DNA from 2 places in the Cupriavidus sp. FW306-01-F10A genome. Region 2 is predicted to be linked to the other one. Evidence: predicted binding sites of a transcription regulator. Region 2 holds the regulator's gene; the other holds the start of a gene.
What was found. The regulator HrcA, encoded in region 2, represses chaperone genes, less so after heat shock. The targets are predictions, from matches to a motif close to TTAGCACTCNNNNNNNNNGAGTGCTAA.
Positions count from the first base shown of each region.

Region 1: the regulator HrcA is predicted to act here: its motif matches at 4,622-4,648, upstream of groES (co-chaperone GroES).

Region 1 is NZ_JBYSYA010000002.1:422,416-429,640, forward strand. It holds gene AC3WLF_RS04945 (TadE family protein) at 1-62, opposite strand, end outside; gene AC3WLF_RS04950 (TadE/TadG family type IV pilus assembly protein) at 85-576, opposite strand; gene AC3WLF_RS04955 (pilus assembly protein TadG-related protein) at 586-1,824, opposite strand; gene groL (chaperonin GroEL) at 2,547-4,190, opposite strand; gene groES (co-chaperone GroES) at 4,237-4,527, opposite strand; gene AC3WLF_RS04970 (hypothetical protein) at 4,926-5,354, shown strand; gene AC3WLF_RS04975 (MltF family protein) at 5,534-7,072, shown strand; gene AC3WLF_RS04980 (helix-turn-helix domain-containing protein) at 7,093-7,225, opposite strand, start outside.
Region 2 is NZ_JBYSYA010000002.1:38,677-45,901, forward strand. It holds gene hemH (ferrochelatase) at 1-686, opposite strand, end outside; gene hrcA (heat-inducible transcriptional repressor HrcA) at 793-1,827, opposite strand; gene AC3WLF_RS03145 (NAD kinase) at 1,930-2,847, shown strand; gene recN (DNA repair protein RecN) at 2,914-4,668, shown strand; gene AC3WLF_RS03155 (hypothetical protein) at 4,724-5,173, shown strand; gene mprA (MprA protease, GlyGly-CTERM protein-sorting domain-containing form) at 5,283-6,908, shown strand; gene rrtA (rhombosortase) at 6,927-7,225, opposite strand, start outside.

The DNA of each region.
Region 1 (7,225 bases), 380 kb from region 2:
CCGAACTCCAGTATGCCAAGCAGTAACGCAAAGAAGAGCACTGCCGCAATGGCAAACTCCACCGCTGTCGCACCTCGCTGACGCCTATTCATAAGCCTGCCTCATCGTAGCTGAGATATCACTGAAAGGAATCGACGTAAGTGAAGCGCTGCCGCCGGTATAAAACCGCGTAAATCCGAGCAGGTCCAGGATAGGCGTGAACGTATAGCCGGAAATCCGGACCGTCACCGTATTGATTGCAGGACTGGCGCCCTGGCCCATATTGGAAGTGCATGCCGGATCCGCGGCGTCGCAGACGGTTACCATGCTGGTTTTCAGGCCAGGCGCCAGGGTCGACTGACCGTCGGTAGCCACCGGCGTACCGTACACGACCAGTTGCTTCGCCATAGCGTGCGCAGCCGCGTTGCCCGCCGCCTGCGTACTCAGGTAGCGGGTCGCATCACGGACTGATTTGGCCAGTGTGTTGTACGTGTAGATTGCCCGGCCGAACTCAGTGACGGCGAAGCAGATCGCCAGCAGTAAGGAAATCGTGATGGCGAGCTCAACGAGCGCCACACCTTTTTGTCGCCTTTTCATCGATATCCCCTACTGGACAAGCGCCGGGATCATGGGGCCGAAATTGCCGCCGGCAAGGCCGTTGGTCGTGCACGGGCTACTGATCGTCGCCGCATTACCCAGGTATTCGAACTGAACCGATTCAGTAGGTCCGCTGATCGGCTGCAGCATGAGCATGCAAGCGAAATCCAGGACTTTCGAAGCCGTCGACACCACTGGCACGATCACAAGGCGGCGACTCATTCCCAGCTTTGCATGATCGCCATTGCCGCCTGGCACGGCCAGATCCTTGTAGCCGCCTTTCATGTTCAGGTTGGTGATCGTGTCGCCGACCTGGACATCTGTGCCCGTATCCGCGTAGCTTGCGAACGTCAGCCGCTTGCTCTTGAAATTGGTCGCAGTCGGGTCAGTGCCACCTGATGAACCGGAATATGCCTGCTTGCCATTCGGCCAGTTCGTGGTTGTGTAGGCGTACCCCGTAAAGTCCGGCCGCATGAGCGACTTGTCCCCGTTGTTCTTGTAGATGCCAAAGCGGCTGTTCCACTGGTCATCCACGGCGACCTTCGCCCCAGGGGTCCGGAGCGTATCGTTGACCTTGGAGTTGCAGTACCCAACGGCCATTTCTTGTTTTGTCTCGTTGGCGTTGGTGGATCCATCGAGGTTGTACCAGCCCATTTCCCCGGGAGCAGCCGTCTTGGTGCCGTCGTAAAGCACAGTTACCCATTCACCAATCGCAAATCCATAGTCAGGGGCGCTAGCCCCCGATTTGGGAAGCAAGCCAACAGGGATGGGGCAGGTGCTCTGCGCATGAGTGCGGGTGGCAACACCAACGGCAGCAACAGCATTGCTGGAGGGGCCTCCGACCAGCTGGATCAGGTAGGCCGAAATCCCACTCGTAAGATGACCGCATTTCACGTAGCGCGCGTTGGCGACAGGCGTGAAGGTCGAACTGTAGGATCCGTTGAGCGTATCGCTAAAGGTGACGTCAGTGTCGACGAGGGCCGCCGAGCTCTTCTGGTACCTGACCTTGTTGGCGTTCCCAGCGGTCAGCCCAGCGCTCGTAGCCCGTGTCAGGGCGTCTGCAGCGCCGTCGAGTTCCTGCGCCGCGGCCAGCGCACAGCTATCGACTGCCGACTGTAGCTCGGTCTTCGCAACAAACATGCCTCCCAGGTCGATGACCAGACCGGCCATGCCCAGCAACACGGCCAGGGTCAGGCCCACAATCGGGAGAATGACCCCTTTTTCCTTCCCTTTGCTATACCTGGACATATGTGTCGCCCTTGGATAAGAGACATAAGCACCCAGCTTGCGTGGATAACGGGAGAAGCCTCACAGGCCCGCTGTCATTGCCGAGGCCCACGGCTGCCACCCACACCCTTAGGCGTCCGGCTGGCTACGCCTGGAACATCCCGATACCTAGCTTCGTACATGCATTCTTGGTCATGCCAACGGCAATTGGTATCGGCCCAATGGCGGAATCAGTAGGTAGGGATACAGCCTGAAGAGGGTACGCTGGACAACTCGCCAGGATATTGAAGCCCCCGACCAGCGAGTCCGGCTTCCGGCCCACTGCCGATGCAAATCGGCATGCTTCACCTCTATGGTGCGATCAAGATCACTTACCGGGCTCAGAAACCCGCTTACCTTGGCTGCTCGGTTCTGCAAGCAAGGGGAAGGCCTGCCTGCTGCACAGACGTGCGTTTCAGTTTTGACTCATACCTCGGCCACGAATTGAGCGACAGGCAGAGGACGCTCTCCGTGAGTCCGGCACCAAAGCAAGCGCTCTCGCGAGCGGTTTCCTTGCTGGTTGTGGACTAGTCGATCCACGGCCATACCCGCACCAGCTTCGACTGGTGCTGCGTGGTCGAGATCTGACCCGGCCGCCCCAGCGAGAGCCTGCTGCCGCGCCCCAAACAAAAACCCCCGCGGGCTCGCGCCCGCGGGGGTTTTCCAAGACAGCCTGCCCTTGAGGGCAGTCGGTCGGCGATGAATTACATCATGCCTTCCATGCCGCCCATGCCGCCCATGCCGCCCGGCATTGCCGGAGCCGACTCTTCCTTCGGCGATTCGGCAACTGCGCAGTCGGTGGTCAGCATCAGCGAAGCCACCGAAGCGGCGTTCTGCAGTGCGGTGCGGGTGACCTTGGTCGGGTCCAGCACGCCCATTTCCACCAGGTCGCCGTACTCGCCCGAAGCGGCGTTGTAGCCGTAGTTGCCCTTGCCTTCGATAACCTTGGCAACGACCACCGAAGCTTCTTCACCGGCGTTCAGCACGATCTGGCGCAGCGGCTCTTCCATGGCGCGCAGCACGATCTTGATACCGGCGTTCTGGTCGGCGTTTTCGCCGGTCAGTGCCGAGATCGCAGCGCGGGCACGCAGCAGGGCCACACCACCGCCGGGGACGATGCCTTCTTCCACCGCAGCGCGGGTGGCGTGCAGGGCGTCTTCCACGCGGGCCTTCTTTTCCTTCATTTCGACTTCGGTGGCAGCGCCAACCTTGATCACGGCAACACCGCCGGCCAGCTTGGCCACGCGCTCTTGCAGCTTCTCACGGTCGTAGTCCGAGGTCGCTTCTTCGATCTGGGCGCGGATTTGCTTGACGCGGCCTTCGATCGCAGCTGCGTCGCCGGCGCCGTCGATGATGATGGTGTTTTCCTTGCCGATCTCGATGCGCTTGGCCTGGCCCAGGTCGTTCAGGCCAGCCTTTTCCAGCGTCAGGCCGATTTCTTCAGCGATGACGGTGCCGCCGGTCAGGATGGCGATGTCTTCCAGCATGGCCTTGCGGCGGTCGCCGAAGCCCGGGGCCTTGACGGCGGCGGTCTTCAGGATGCCACGGATGTTGTTGACCACCAGGGTCGCCAGGGCTTCGCCCTCGACGTCTTCAGCGACGATCAGCAGCGGGCGGCCGGCCTTGGCCACTTGCTCCAGCACCGGCAGCAGGTCGCGGATGTTGCTGATCTTCTTGTCGAACAGCAGCACGAACGGGCTGTCCAGCTGGACAACCTGCTTTTCCGGGTTGTTGATGAAGTACGGCGACAGGTAGCCGCGGTCGAACTGCATGCCTTCCACGACTTCCAGCTCGTCGGCCAGCGACTTGCCGTCTTCAACCGTGATCACGCCTTCCTTGCCGACCTTGTCCATGGCTTCGGCGATGCGCTCGCCGATGGAGGTGTCGCTGTTGGCCGAGATCGCGCCAACCTGGGCGATTTCCTTGCTGGTGGTGGTGGGCTTGCTGACCTTCTTCAGCTCTTCCACGGCGGCGGCAACAGCCTTGTCGATGCCGCGCTTCAGGTCCATCGGGTTCATGCCGGCGGCAACGAACTTCATGCCTTCGCGCACGATCGACTGGGCCAGCACGGTTGCGGTGGTGGTACCGTCACCGGCGTTGTCGCTGGTCTTGGAAGCCACTTCCTTGACCATCTGGGCGCCCATGTTCTGCAGCTTGTCCTTCAGCTCGATTTCCTTGGCCACGGACACGCCGTCCTTGGTCACGGTCGGGCCGCCGAAGCTGCGCTCCAGCACCACGTTGCGGCCCTTCGGGCCCAGGGTCACCTTGACTGCGTTGGCGAGGATGTTCACGCCTTCGACCATCTTGGCACGTGCGGCGTCGCCGAACACTACGTCTTTAGCTGCCATTCTTGAATCTCCTGAAATCTGTACGGGGTGGCGGTCGGTTGGTGAATTACTTGTTCACCACGGCCATGATGTCTTCTTCGCGCATGACCAGCAGTTCCTGGCCTTCCACCTTCACGGCCTGGCCGGCGTACTTGCCGAACAGCACGCGGTCACCGACCTTGACGTCGAGGGCGATGTTGTTGCCCTTGTCATCCTTCTTGCCAGGACCGATTGCCAGCACTTCGCCTTGATCGGGCTTCTCGGCAGCGTTGTCGGGAATCACGATACCGGACGCGGTCTTGGTTTCGTTGTCCAGACGCTTCACGATCACGCGGTCGTGCAAAGGACGCAGATTCATACGGACTCCTAGATACAAAGTGAGTTTTTGATCACAAATCGGCCGGCTACCGAGGCGACGGCCGTCAGAAATGTTCAGGTGTCGCAGGAGGCTGTTAGCACTCACCCCTGACGAGTGCTAATTATAGGGACGGGGTAGGGGCATTTCAAGACGCGGGGGTGATGCGGGTTTTCCCGAGGGGCTATCGATGCCTTGCGCGGCATGGGCTCCCGGCCGGCAACGACCCGCCTGTAGGAATAATCCCGGCACCCATTCGGGCGTGTGCCTGACAGCGCAACGTGGTGCCGCTGCCTAGACTGGGCTTGTCGCCGCGCGCCCGTCTTGGCCGGATGTACGGCGTACGCCGCGCCGAGCGCTTCCGTTGCCGGCGCCTCAGACAGCGACTCTGGAGGTATTCCATGGATACGAAACAGCCCGCTCGCCTTACCCGAATCGCCAGCGTGATTGCCGCAGGCCTGGCTGGCCTCAGCTGCGCTGCTGCGATTGCCCAGACAAGCGCCACCCCCGCCACCCCGGCCACGCCGGCAACCCCTGCTGCCCAGGGCATGCCCGCGACCCCGGCGACCCCGGCGATGCCAGCAACCTCTGCCACGCCGGCAGGCAGCAAGGGCGTGCCGCCGGGCATGACCCAGGTCGAACCGCCGAAGGACCCGCTGGTGGAACGCCGCGAGGCACGCCAGAAGGCCGCCGCCGAGTACAAGGCCAAGAAGAAGGCAGCCAAGGGTGAGTACAAGGAAGAAGTCGGCGCTGCCAAGCAGGAGCGCAAGGTAGAGAACAAGGCAGCAGATGCAACGGCCAAGCAGGAAATGGCCGCACCAAAGCAATAGCGCCGGCCTTTGCACGACGGGTGGCCGGGATCAACCGGCCACCTTCTTTTTGCCGGACATACCCCTCCCGTTTGTCCTTCGGCAGCACCCGGACCCTGGCGGCTTGCAAGCGGCGGGATCGCGCCTAGACTCGATACGAGCAAGTCGCGCGCCTTTCTGCCCGGCTTGCCATCCGCGCCATGCCCGCTGCCCACCCACGCCACTGGTTCGCAGGCCTTCTCCTGTCCGGCCTGGTGGGCGCGCTCAGCCTGTGCAGCACGTTTGCCGTAGCGCAGCAGAAGCCGGCGCCGGCGTCCGCGCCTGTTGCTGCCCCCACGGCGAAAGCCGCAACCGGCAAGGCCGATTCTAGGCCGCGCGGCCTCAACCTGGCCAACAAGCCGCGCAAGGGCGACTTCGACGTGATGGTCAACAGTCGCGTCATCCGCGTGCTGGTGCCTTACAGCCGCACCCTCTACTTCAGCGACAAAGGCCACGAGCGCGGAATTACCGCAGAACTGGTGCGGGAATTCGAGCGCTACCTGAACAAGACCTACGCCAATCGACTTGGCAAGCGCCCGCTCACTGTCCTCATCATCCCCACCACGCGCGACCGGCTGCTGCCCGACCTGGCGGCGGGCCTGGGCGATATCGCCGCAGGCAACCTGACCGAGACCGAGGCACGGCTGAAGCTGGTCGACTTTGCCGCACCGCGTGACCGCAAGCCAGTGCGCGAGCTGATCGTGACCGGCCCGAAGTCGCCGGCGCTGAAAAGCCTGGACGACCTGGCGGGCAAGACCGTGCACGTGCGCCGCGCGAGCAGCTACTACGAAAGCCTGACTGCACTGAACAACCGCCTGCGCCAGTCCGGCAAGGCGCCAATGCAGCTGGTGCTGCTGCCCGACGCGCTTGAAGACGAAGACGTGCTCGAGATGGTGAATGCGGGCCTGCTGGAGATCGTCGTGGTCGACGACTGGAAGGCCGCAATGTGGGTGCAGATCCTGCCTGACATCAAGGTGCGCCAGGACCTGGCGGTGCGCGAAGGCGGCTATGTCGGCTGGGCCTTCCGCAAGGACAGCCCGCAGTTGCGGCAGGTGATCGACGACTTCTATGTCAACTACGTCAAGAAGCAGGGCGTGGCGGAATACCTGCTCAAGCAATCCATGCGCCGGATCAAGCAGATCAGGAACAATACCGAGGACGCCGAATACAAGCGCTTCCAGCAGACCGTTGCCTTCTTCGAAAAGTACGGCAAGGACTATGGCTTCGACCCGCTGATGCTGGCGGCACAGGGCTTCCAGGAGTCACAGCTCAACCAGCAGGCGCGCAGCCGCGTGGGCGCCGTCGGCATCATGCAGATCATGCCCGCCACCGGCAAGGAACTGAACGTGGGCAATATCCAGATGGTCGAGTCCAACATCCACGCTGGCGCCAAGTACATGGACCGGCTGATGACGAAGTACTTCCCTGACGCGCATTTCTCGGAATCCAACCGGCCGTTGTTCGCCTTTGCCAGCTACAACGCCGGGCCCGGCAATATCGCCAAGATGCGCAAGGAGGCTGCGGCGCGCGGGCTGGACCCCGACAAGTGGTTCAACAATGTCGAGATCGTGGTGGCCGAGAAGATCGGCATCGAAACCACCACCTATGTGCGCAACATCTACAAGTACTACGCAGCCTACCGGCTCACGCAGGACCGGGAGGCCGCGCGTGAGCGGGCACTGAAGGAAGTCCGGAAGTAGCGGCGGCCACGCCGCATGGATCAGTCGGCCAGTCCGCTGGCGTCGATATAGCCCAGCGCCTCGGTCACGGCGCGGCGCGCCTTCAGCACATAGCAAACGCGGCGCTCCTGGATCGACAGCGCCAGCACATCGGCCTGCACCAGCTCCAGGAAC
Region 2 (7,225 bases):
TCGCCCAGCTCCAGCGTGCGCCGCGGCACGCCGTGGAACGACAGGATCAGCTTGTCGCCGCGGGCAAAGTCCGGCATGCCGTGGCGCGCCCAGTAGGCGGCGACCTGCTGGTGCAGCGCCGAGATATAGGCCGGGTGGTCATGGAAATGCTTGACCAGCCGCAGCTCTGGCTGGTTGCGCCACTGGCCCAGCACCCGGAACACCTCGTCGAAGGCCGTGGCCGTGGTGGTGCCGGAGTATTGCGGATACATCGGCAGCACCAGCACCTGCTCGCAGCCCTGCCGGCGCAGCGCCTCCAGCACCGAGGCGATCGACGGGTTGCCGTAGCGCATTGCGCACGCGACCGTCACTTCATGGCCATGCTGGTGCATCAGCCGCTGCAGCGCATGGGCCTGGCGCTCGCTGTAGACCAGCAGCGGCGAGCCCGTCATATGGGCCTCGCGCAGCCAGATCGATTCGTATTTCAGCGCCGAGGCGCGCGAACGCAGCGGCAGGATCACCCCATGCAGCAGCGGCAGCCAGGCCGCGCGCGGGATCTCGACCACGCGCGGGTCGGACAGGAATTCCTTCAGGTAGCGCCCCACCGCCTTGGGCGTGGGAGCGTCCGGGGTGCCCAGGTTGACCAGCAGGATCGCCGTGCGCGGCGCGTGGCCGTGCTGGTAGGCCGGTTCGGGAGAAAACGTCATGTCGCTTCCGGGTTGACACGGTGCCGGGACGGCGCCGGTGCGGCGCACCGGCGATTGCCGCGCCCGGCGGGAATGGAGCCGCTTGTCAGACCAGCCAGTCTTTGCACTAGTTCTGGCTCAGGGCGCTGGACAGCAGGCGCGCGGTGATGTCGACAATGGGGATCACGCGCTCATACGCCATGCGCGTAGGGCCGATCACGCCGAGCGTGCCGACGATCTGGCCGTCGACCTCGTACGGGGCGGTGATCACCGCCATTTCTTCGATCGGCACCAGCCGGCTTTCGCCGCCGATAAAGATCTGCACGCCCTGCGCATGGCTGGACACGTCCAGCAGCTGCAGCAGGCTGGTCTTGTGCTCGAACACGTCGAACAGGCGCCGCAGCTTGTCCATGCTGGAGGCCAGGTCTTCCACTTCCAGCAGCTTGCGCTCGCCACTGATAAAGACGTGGTCGTCGTCCTCGTCCTCGGCGACGCTGCCGGCCTCGACCGCGGCCTGCATCAGCTGCGACATGTCGCGGCGCAGGTCCTGCAGTTCCACCCGCAGGTGGCCGCGCACCGCGTCGAAGCTCATGCCGGCATAGTGCGAGTTGAAGAAGTTGGCCGCCTCGATCAGCTGGGCCGGCGTGTACGACAGCTCGGTCTGGATAATGCGGTTCTGCACGTCCCCCTCGGGGCTGACGATGATCAGCAGGATGCGCTTGTCCGACAGCCGCATGAATTCGATCTGCCGGAACGCCTGCGCGCGGCGCGGCGTCATCACCACGCCGGCAAAGTGCGACAGGTTGGACAGCGTGCGCGCCGCCGCCGTGATCATGCGCTGCGGCCCCAGCTGCTGGCCGCCGAGTTGATCCTGGATCTGGCCGGTCAGCTCGGCCAGGTCGGCGTTGCGCTCCAGCGGCTTGGCCGTCAGCATCGAATCGACGAACAGCCGGTAGCCGCGCGGGGTCGGGATACGGCCCGCGGAGGTGTGCGGGCTGGCAATAAAGCCCATTTCCTCCAGATCGGACATCACATTGCGAATCGTCGCAGGCGACAGGTCCAGCCCCGAGTACTTCGACAGGGTGCGGGAACCGACCGGCTGCCCTTCGGCAATATAGCGCTCGATCAGGGTCTTGAGCAGCGTTTTGGAGCGTTCATCCATGATGCCCCGATTTTACGCAAGTTTTGGACCTTCTGGCGGACGGCCTGGCCCGCCCGCCCGCGCCTGCTGACAACCGTCATGGCGGTATGGTCTAATCCCGCCATGTCCGCCCCCCCGAGAGCCAGCGCCGTGCGCACTTCGTTCAAGACCGTCGCCCTGGTGGGCCGGTACTCCACTGCCGGCATCGAAGGGCCGCTGGAGGAGATCGCCTCATATATCCTGCGCAACGGGCAGGACGTGGTGTTCGAGCGCGAAACCTCGCTCGCCACCGGGCTGACCGCCTACCCTGCCCTGTCCGCCGAGGAGATCGGCCGGCAGGCCGACGTGGCCGTGGTGCTGGGCGGCGACGGCACGCTGCTGGGCATCGCGCGCCAGCTGGCCGGCTACGACGTGCCGCTGATCGGCGTCAACCACGGGCGGCTGGGCTTCATGACCGACATCGCGCTGGAAGACGCGCACACCGTGCTGCCCGACATGCTCGACGGCCGGTATGAGGCCGAGACCCGCCTGCTGCTGGAATCGCGCGTGGTGCGCGACGACATGGACATCTTCTCCGCGCTGGCCCTGAACGACGTGGTGGTGAACCGCTCGGGCATCTCCGGCATGGTCGAGCTGGCGGTGTCGGTGGACGGCCACTTCATGTACAACCAGCGCTCGGACGGCCTGATCGTGTCGACCACCACCGGGTCCACCGCCTACGCGCTGTCCGCCGGCGGCCCGATCCTGCACCCGACGCTGTCGGGCGTGGTGCTGGTGCCGATTGCCCCGCACGCGCTGTCCAACCGCCCGATCGTGCTGCCGCACGACGCCGAGGTCACCATCGAGGTGGCCAGCGCGCGCGACGCCAGCGTCAACTTCGACATGCAGTCACTGACCTCGCTGCTGCCGGGCGACCGCATCGTGGTGCGGCGCTCCGAAAAGACCATCAACCTGCTGCACCCGGTCGGCTACAACTACTACGCCACGCTGCGCAAGAAGCTGCACTGGCACGAATACCCGTCCGAAGACAACCGCCTCTGAGCCAGTATCAAGCCGCCCTCCAAGCCTGAGCCCGAACCCATCGGACCGACTACCTTCCACGCCACGATGCTGCGCAGCCTGTCCATCCGCGATTTCGTCATCGTCGATACGCTCGACCTGGACTTCACCACTGGCTTCACCGTCTTCACCGGCGAGACCGGCGCCGGCAAATCCATCCTGATCGATGCCCTGGCGCTGGTGCTGGGCGAACGCGCCGATGCCGGCGTGGTGCGCGAAGGCGCCCCGCGCGCCAGCGTCAGCGCCACCTTCTCGACCCACCCGGCACTGGATGCCTGGCTGGCCGAGCGCGAGCTCAACAGCGAAGCGGAAGACGGCGTGCACACCGTGCTGCTGCGCCGCACGGTCGATGCCGGCGGCCGCAGCAAGGCCTTTATCAACGGCGCCGCCGCCACCCTGGCGCAGCTGCGCGAAGTCGGCGACCAACTGGTCGACATCCACGGCCAGCACGCGCACCAGCTGCTGCTGCGCCCCGATGCGCAGCGGCTGCTGTTCGACGCCCACGCCGGCCTCACCCAGCAGGCCGGCGCGGTGGCCGAGGCCTGGCGCGCCTGGCGTGCCTGCGTGCGCCAGCGCGAGGCGGTCGAGCACCAGTCGCGCGAGATGCAGCTTGAACGCGAACGGCTGGAATGGCAGGTCGGCGAACTGGACAAGCTCAACCCGCAGCCGGGCGAATGGGAAGAGATCCAGTCCGAGTACAACCGCCTGTCGCATGCCGCCGGCCTGATCGACGGCAGCCGCGCCGCGCTGGACGCACTGTCCGAGGCCGACGGCTCGGTGCTGTCGGCGCTGAATACCATCGTGCACAAGCTGCAGCAGCTGGCCGATGTCGATGGCGCGCTGCGCGACGTGCTGGCCGCGCTCGAGCCCGCGCAGATGCAGGCCGAGGAAGCCGCGCACTCGCTCACGCGCTATGTCGACCGGCTCGAACTCGATCCCGAGCGGCTGCAGGCGGTCGACGAACGCATGCAGGCGCTGCACGCCACCGCGCGCAAGTACCGCCTGCCGCCCGAGCAGCTGCCCGACGAGCTGGCGGCCCGCCGCCAGCAGCTGGACGACCTGCAGGCCGCGCAGGACCTGAACAAGGTGATGGCGCGCGAGGCCGCGGCCAAGGCCGCCTACCTGACCCTGGCGCAGCATCTCAGCCACGCCCGCCAGCAGGCCGCGCAGGCGCTGTCCGCCGCGGTCACCGACGCCATGCAGGGCCTGTCGATGGCCGGCGGCAGCTTTGTCGCCGCGCTCAATGCGCTCGACGAAGGCCAGAGCCATGGGCTCGAGCAGGTCGAATTCCTGGTCGCCGGCCATGCCGGCGTGAGCCCGCGGCCGCTGGCCCGGGTGGCCTCCGGCGGCGAGCTGGCGCGCATCAGCCTGGCGATCTCGGTGATCACCAGCGAAGCCTCGCCCACGCCCACGCTGATCTTCGACGAGGTCGATACCGGCATCGGCGGCGCGGTGGCCGAAGTGGTCGGCCGGCGCCTGCAGGAACTGGGCCGCGCGCGCCAGGTGCTGTGCGTGACGCACCTGCCGCAGGTGGCGGCGCAGGCCGGCACCCACCTGCTGGTGAGCAAGGAAACCACCGATGCGGGCGACGGTTCGGTCACGCGCTCGCGCATCCGGGTGCTGGATCCCGCCGGGCGCGTGGTCGAGACCGCGCGCATGCTGGGCGGCGCCACCGTCACCGCCACCACGCTGCAACATGCGGAAGAAATGCTGGCGCAAGGCATGGCCGGCGGCCAGGGCAGCCAGCCCGCGCGCGGCGCGGGCGGCAAGGATGGCCGGCGCAGCCGCCGCGCCGCCGGCTGACGGCCCCCGCCCGCCCCGCACATGCGCCAATCCATACACTGACAGGAGCCTCACCATGACCCGCCAAGCGCAAGCCGGCCTCCGGCAACGACCGCGCGCATCGCTGCGCGCCGTGCTGGCCATCGCCACCGCCGCATCGGCCGCACTGCTGGCGCTGTCCGCCTGCCAGGCCCAGCCCAAGTCCTCGGCCCCGCCGCCGGGCAGCATCAGCGATGACCGTTCCCTTGGCGACATCATGGTGCGCTTCAAGCCGCCCGCAGTGAACCTGTCAGAGGATGCCGGCAAGCTGCTGGCCGGGATCAAGGGCCCGATCCGCTACGTGGTCAAGCGCCCGATGTCCGGCGGCGTCTGGCTGGTCACCGCGATCTCGCCGTCGGCGGACGCCACCATCGACCAGGCGGTCGAGACCCTGCGCGCCACGCCCCGCATCGAGACCGCCGAGCCGGACCGCGTGCTCAAGCCCAACCGCAACATTCCCACCAGCCGCGACATGCCGCAGAGCTGAGCCCGGATTCAGGACAGGTCTTAAGCCGTCGGTTGCCCTTGCGCAACTACGCTGAATCGTATTCGCTACATAACAAGCCCCCACGCGCGCTACGCCCCAGGAGGTATACATGCCGCAACCCGCGCAGTCCGACTTCCGTAGCAGCCTCGTGACCCGCCGCTGGCGGGCCATCGTCTTCGCCGCCGCCGCTGTGTGCGGCGCGATACCGGCCAGCGCGGCACTGGCTGCCGGCGCCCATGCCGCACCCGCCTACACCGGCCAGATCATCGTGCGCTGGCGCGATGGCGCCGATGGCAGCAGCAAGACGCCTGCGGCGGCGGCGGATGCGCTCAAGCAGCTGAGCGAGCGCACCGGCATTGCCGTCACGGCGCGCCGCGCCATGGGCGGCAACCTGCAGTTGCTGCAGGTACCCGACGCACTGGCAGACGACCCGGAAGGCGCGGCGGCCCGGCTGCGCCAGGACCCGCGCATCGCCGATGCCGTGCCCGACCGCTGGCTGCGGCTGCACGACACCCTGCCCAACGATTCCGAGTTCATCTCGCGCCAGCCTTACCTGATGGGTACCGGCACGGCGGTGGGCGGCGTCAACCTGCCGCGCGCGTGGGACCGCAGCCGCGGCAGCAGCGGCGTGGTGATCGCGGTGGTGGACACCGGCATCCTGCCGCACCCCGACCTGGCGGCGCGCGTGTTGCCGGGCTACGACTTCATCAGCAGCAGCACCATTTCCAATGACGGCGATGGCCGCGACGCCGATGCCACCGATGCCGGCGACAATCTCGAGGCCGGCTTTACCTGCCCCGGCAGTTCAACGCCCACGCAGACGGCGACCGGCAACAGCTGGCATGGCACGCGCGTGGCGAGCGTGTTCGGCGCGCAGACCAACAACGCGCAGGACATCGCGGGCGTCGACTGGAACGCGCGCATCCTGCCCGTGCGCGTATCGGGCCGCTGCGGCGCGCTGCTGTCCGATACCGTGGACGCCATGCGCTGGGCCGGCGGCTTGTCGGTACCCAACGTGCCGGCCAATCCGACGCCGGCGCGCGTGGTCAATATCAGCCTCGGCGGCGGCACCTGCAGCAGCATTGAGCAACAGGCCGTCAACGACCTGAACGCGCGCGGCGTGGTGGTGGTGGCCGCCGCCGGCAACGAGCGCGGCGCGGTGGAAGCGCCGGGCGACTGCAGCGGCGTGATCGCGGTCACGGCGCATGCCAACGACGGCGAGAACGCCAGCTATGCCAATGTCGGCCCGCAGGTCGCGATCAGCGCGCCGGGCGGCGGGTGCGGCAACTCGCAGATAGTCAATGGGCAGTGCACGACCGCGCCCTCGGTCATTCGCACCTTGAACAACGATGGCAAGACTGGCGTTGGCAACTATGTGGTGACGTCATCCGCGGGCACCAGCTTCGCCGCACCGATGGTCTCGGGCGTGGTGTCCATGATGTTCGCGGTCAATGGCTCGCTGACCCCGGCCCAGGTCACCGCGGCGCTGAAGGCTTCGGCACGCCCGCATCCGTCCGGCACCTATTGCACCACCAATCCGGGCGTCTGCGGCGCCGGCCTGCTCGATGCCGACGGCGCACTGGCGACCGCGGCGGGCACGCCACCGGCGCAGGCTGCGCCGGCACCGGCCTCGGGCAACGGTGGTGGCGGTGGCGGCGGCGCCGTTGCGCCCTGGACCGCGCTGCTGCTGGCGCTGTCCGGCCTGCTGGCCTTCGCGCTGCGGCGCCGCATGTAAGCCCGGCGCCTGGCCGGCTCAGGCGTCGTCGCCGCGGGCCGGGCGCCGCGCCAGCCACCACTCCTGCACGACCCAGCACAGCAGGCCGGCGACGGCGCCGGCCGCGTGCGCGACGCGCACCACGCCAAACCCCCAGGCCGGATCGAACACCACCGGCGCCAGCCACGACTGCTCCACCCAGACCTTGGCCAGCACGCCCAGGCACAGCAGCACGCCGGTGACGCGCGCCAAGCCCGAGGCCCGCAACAGCCCGAGCGCGCCCCACAAGGCCAGCCCGTGCAAGGCGCCTGAGAGCCCGCCATACCACGCAATCGCCG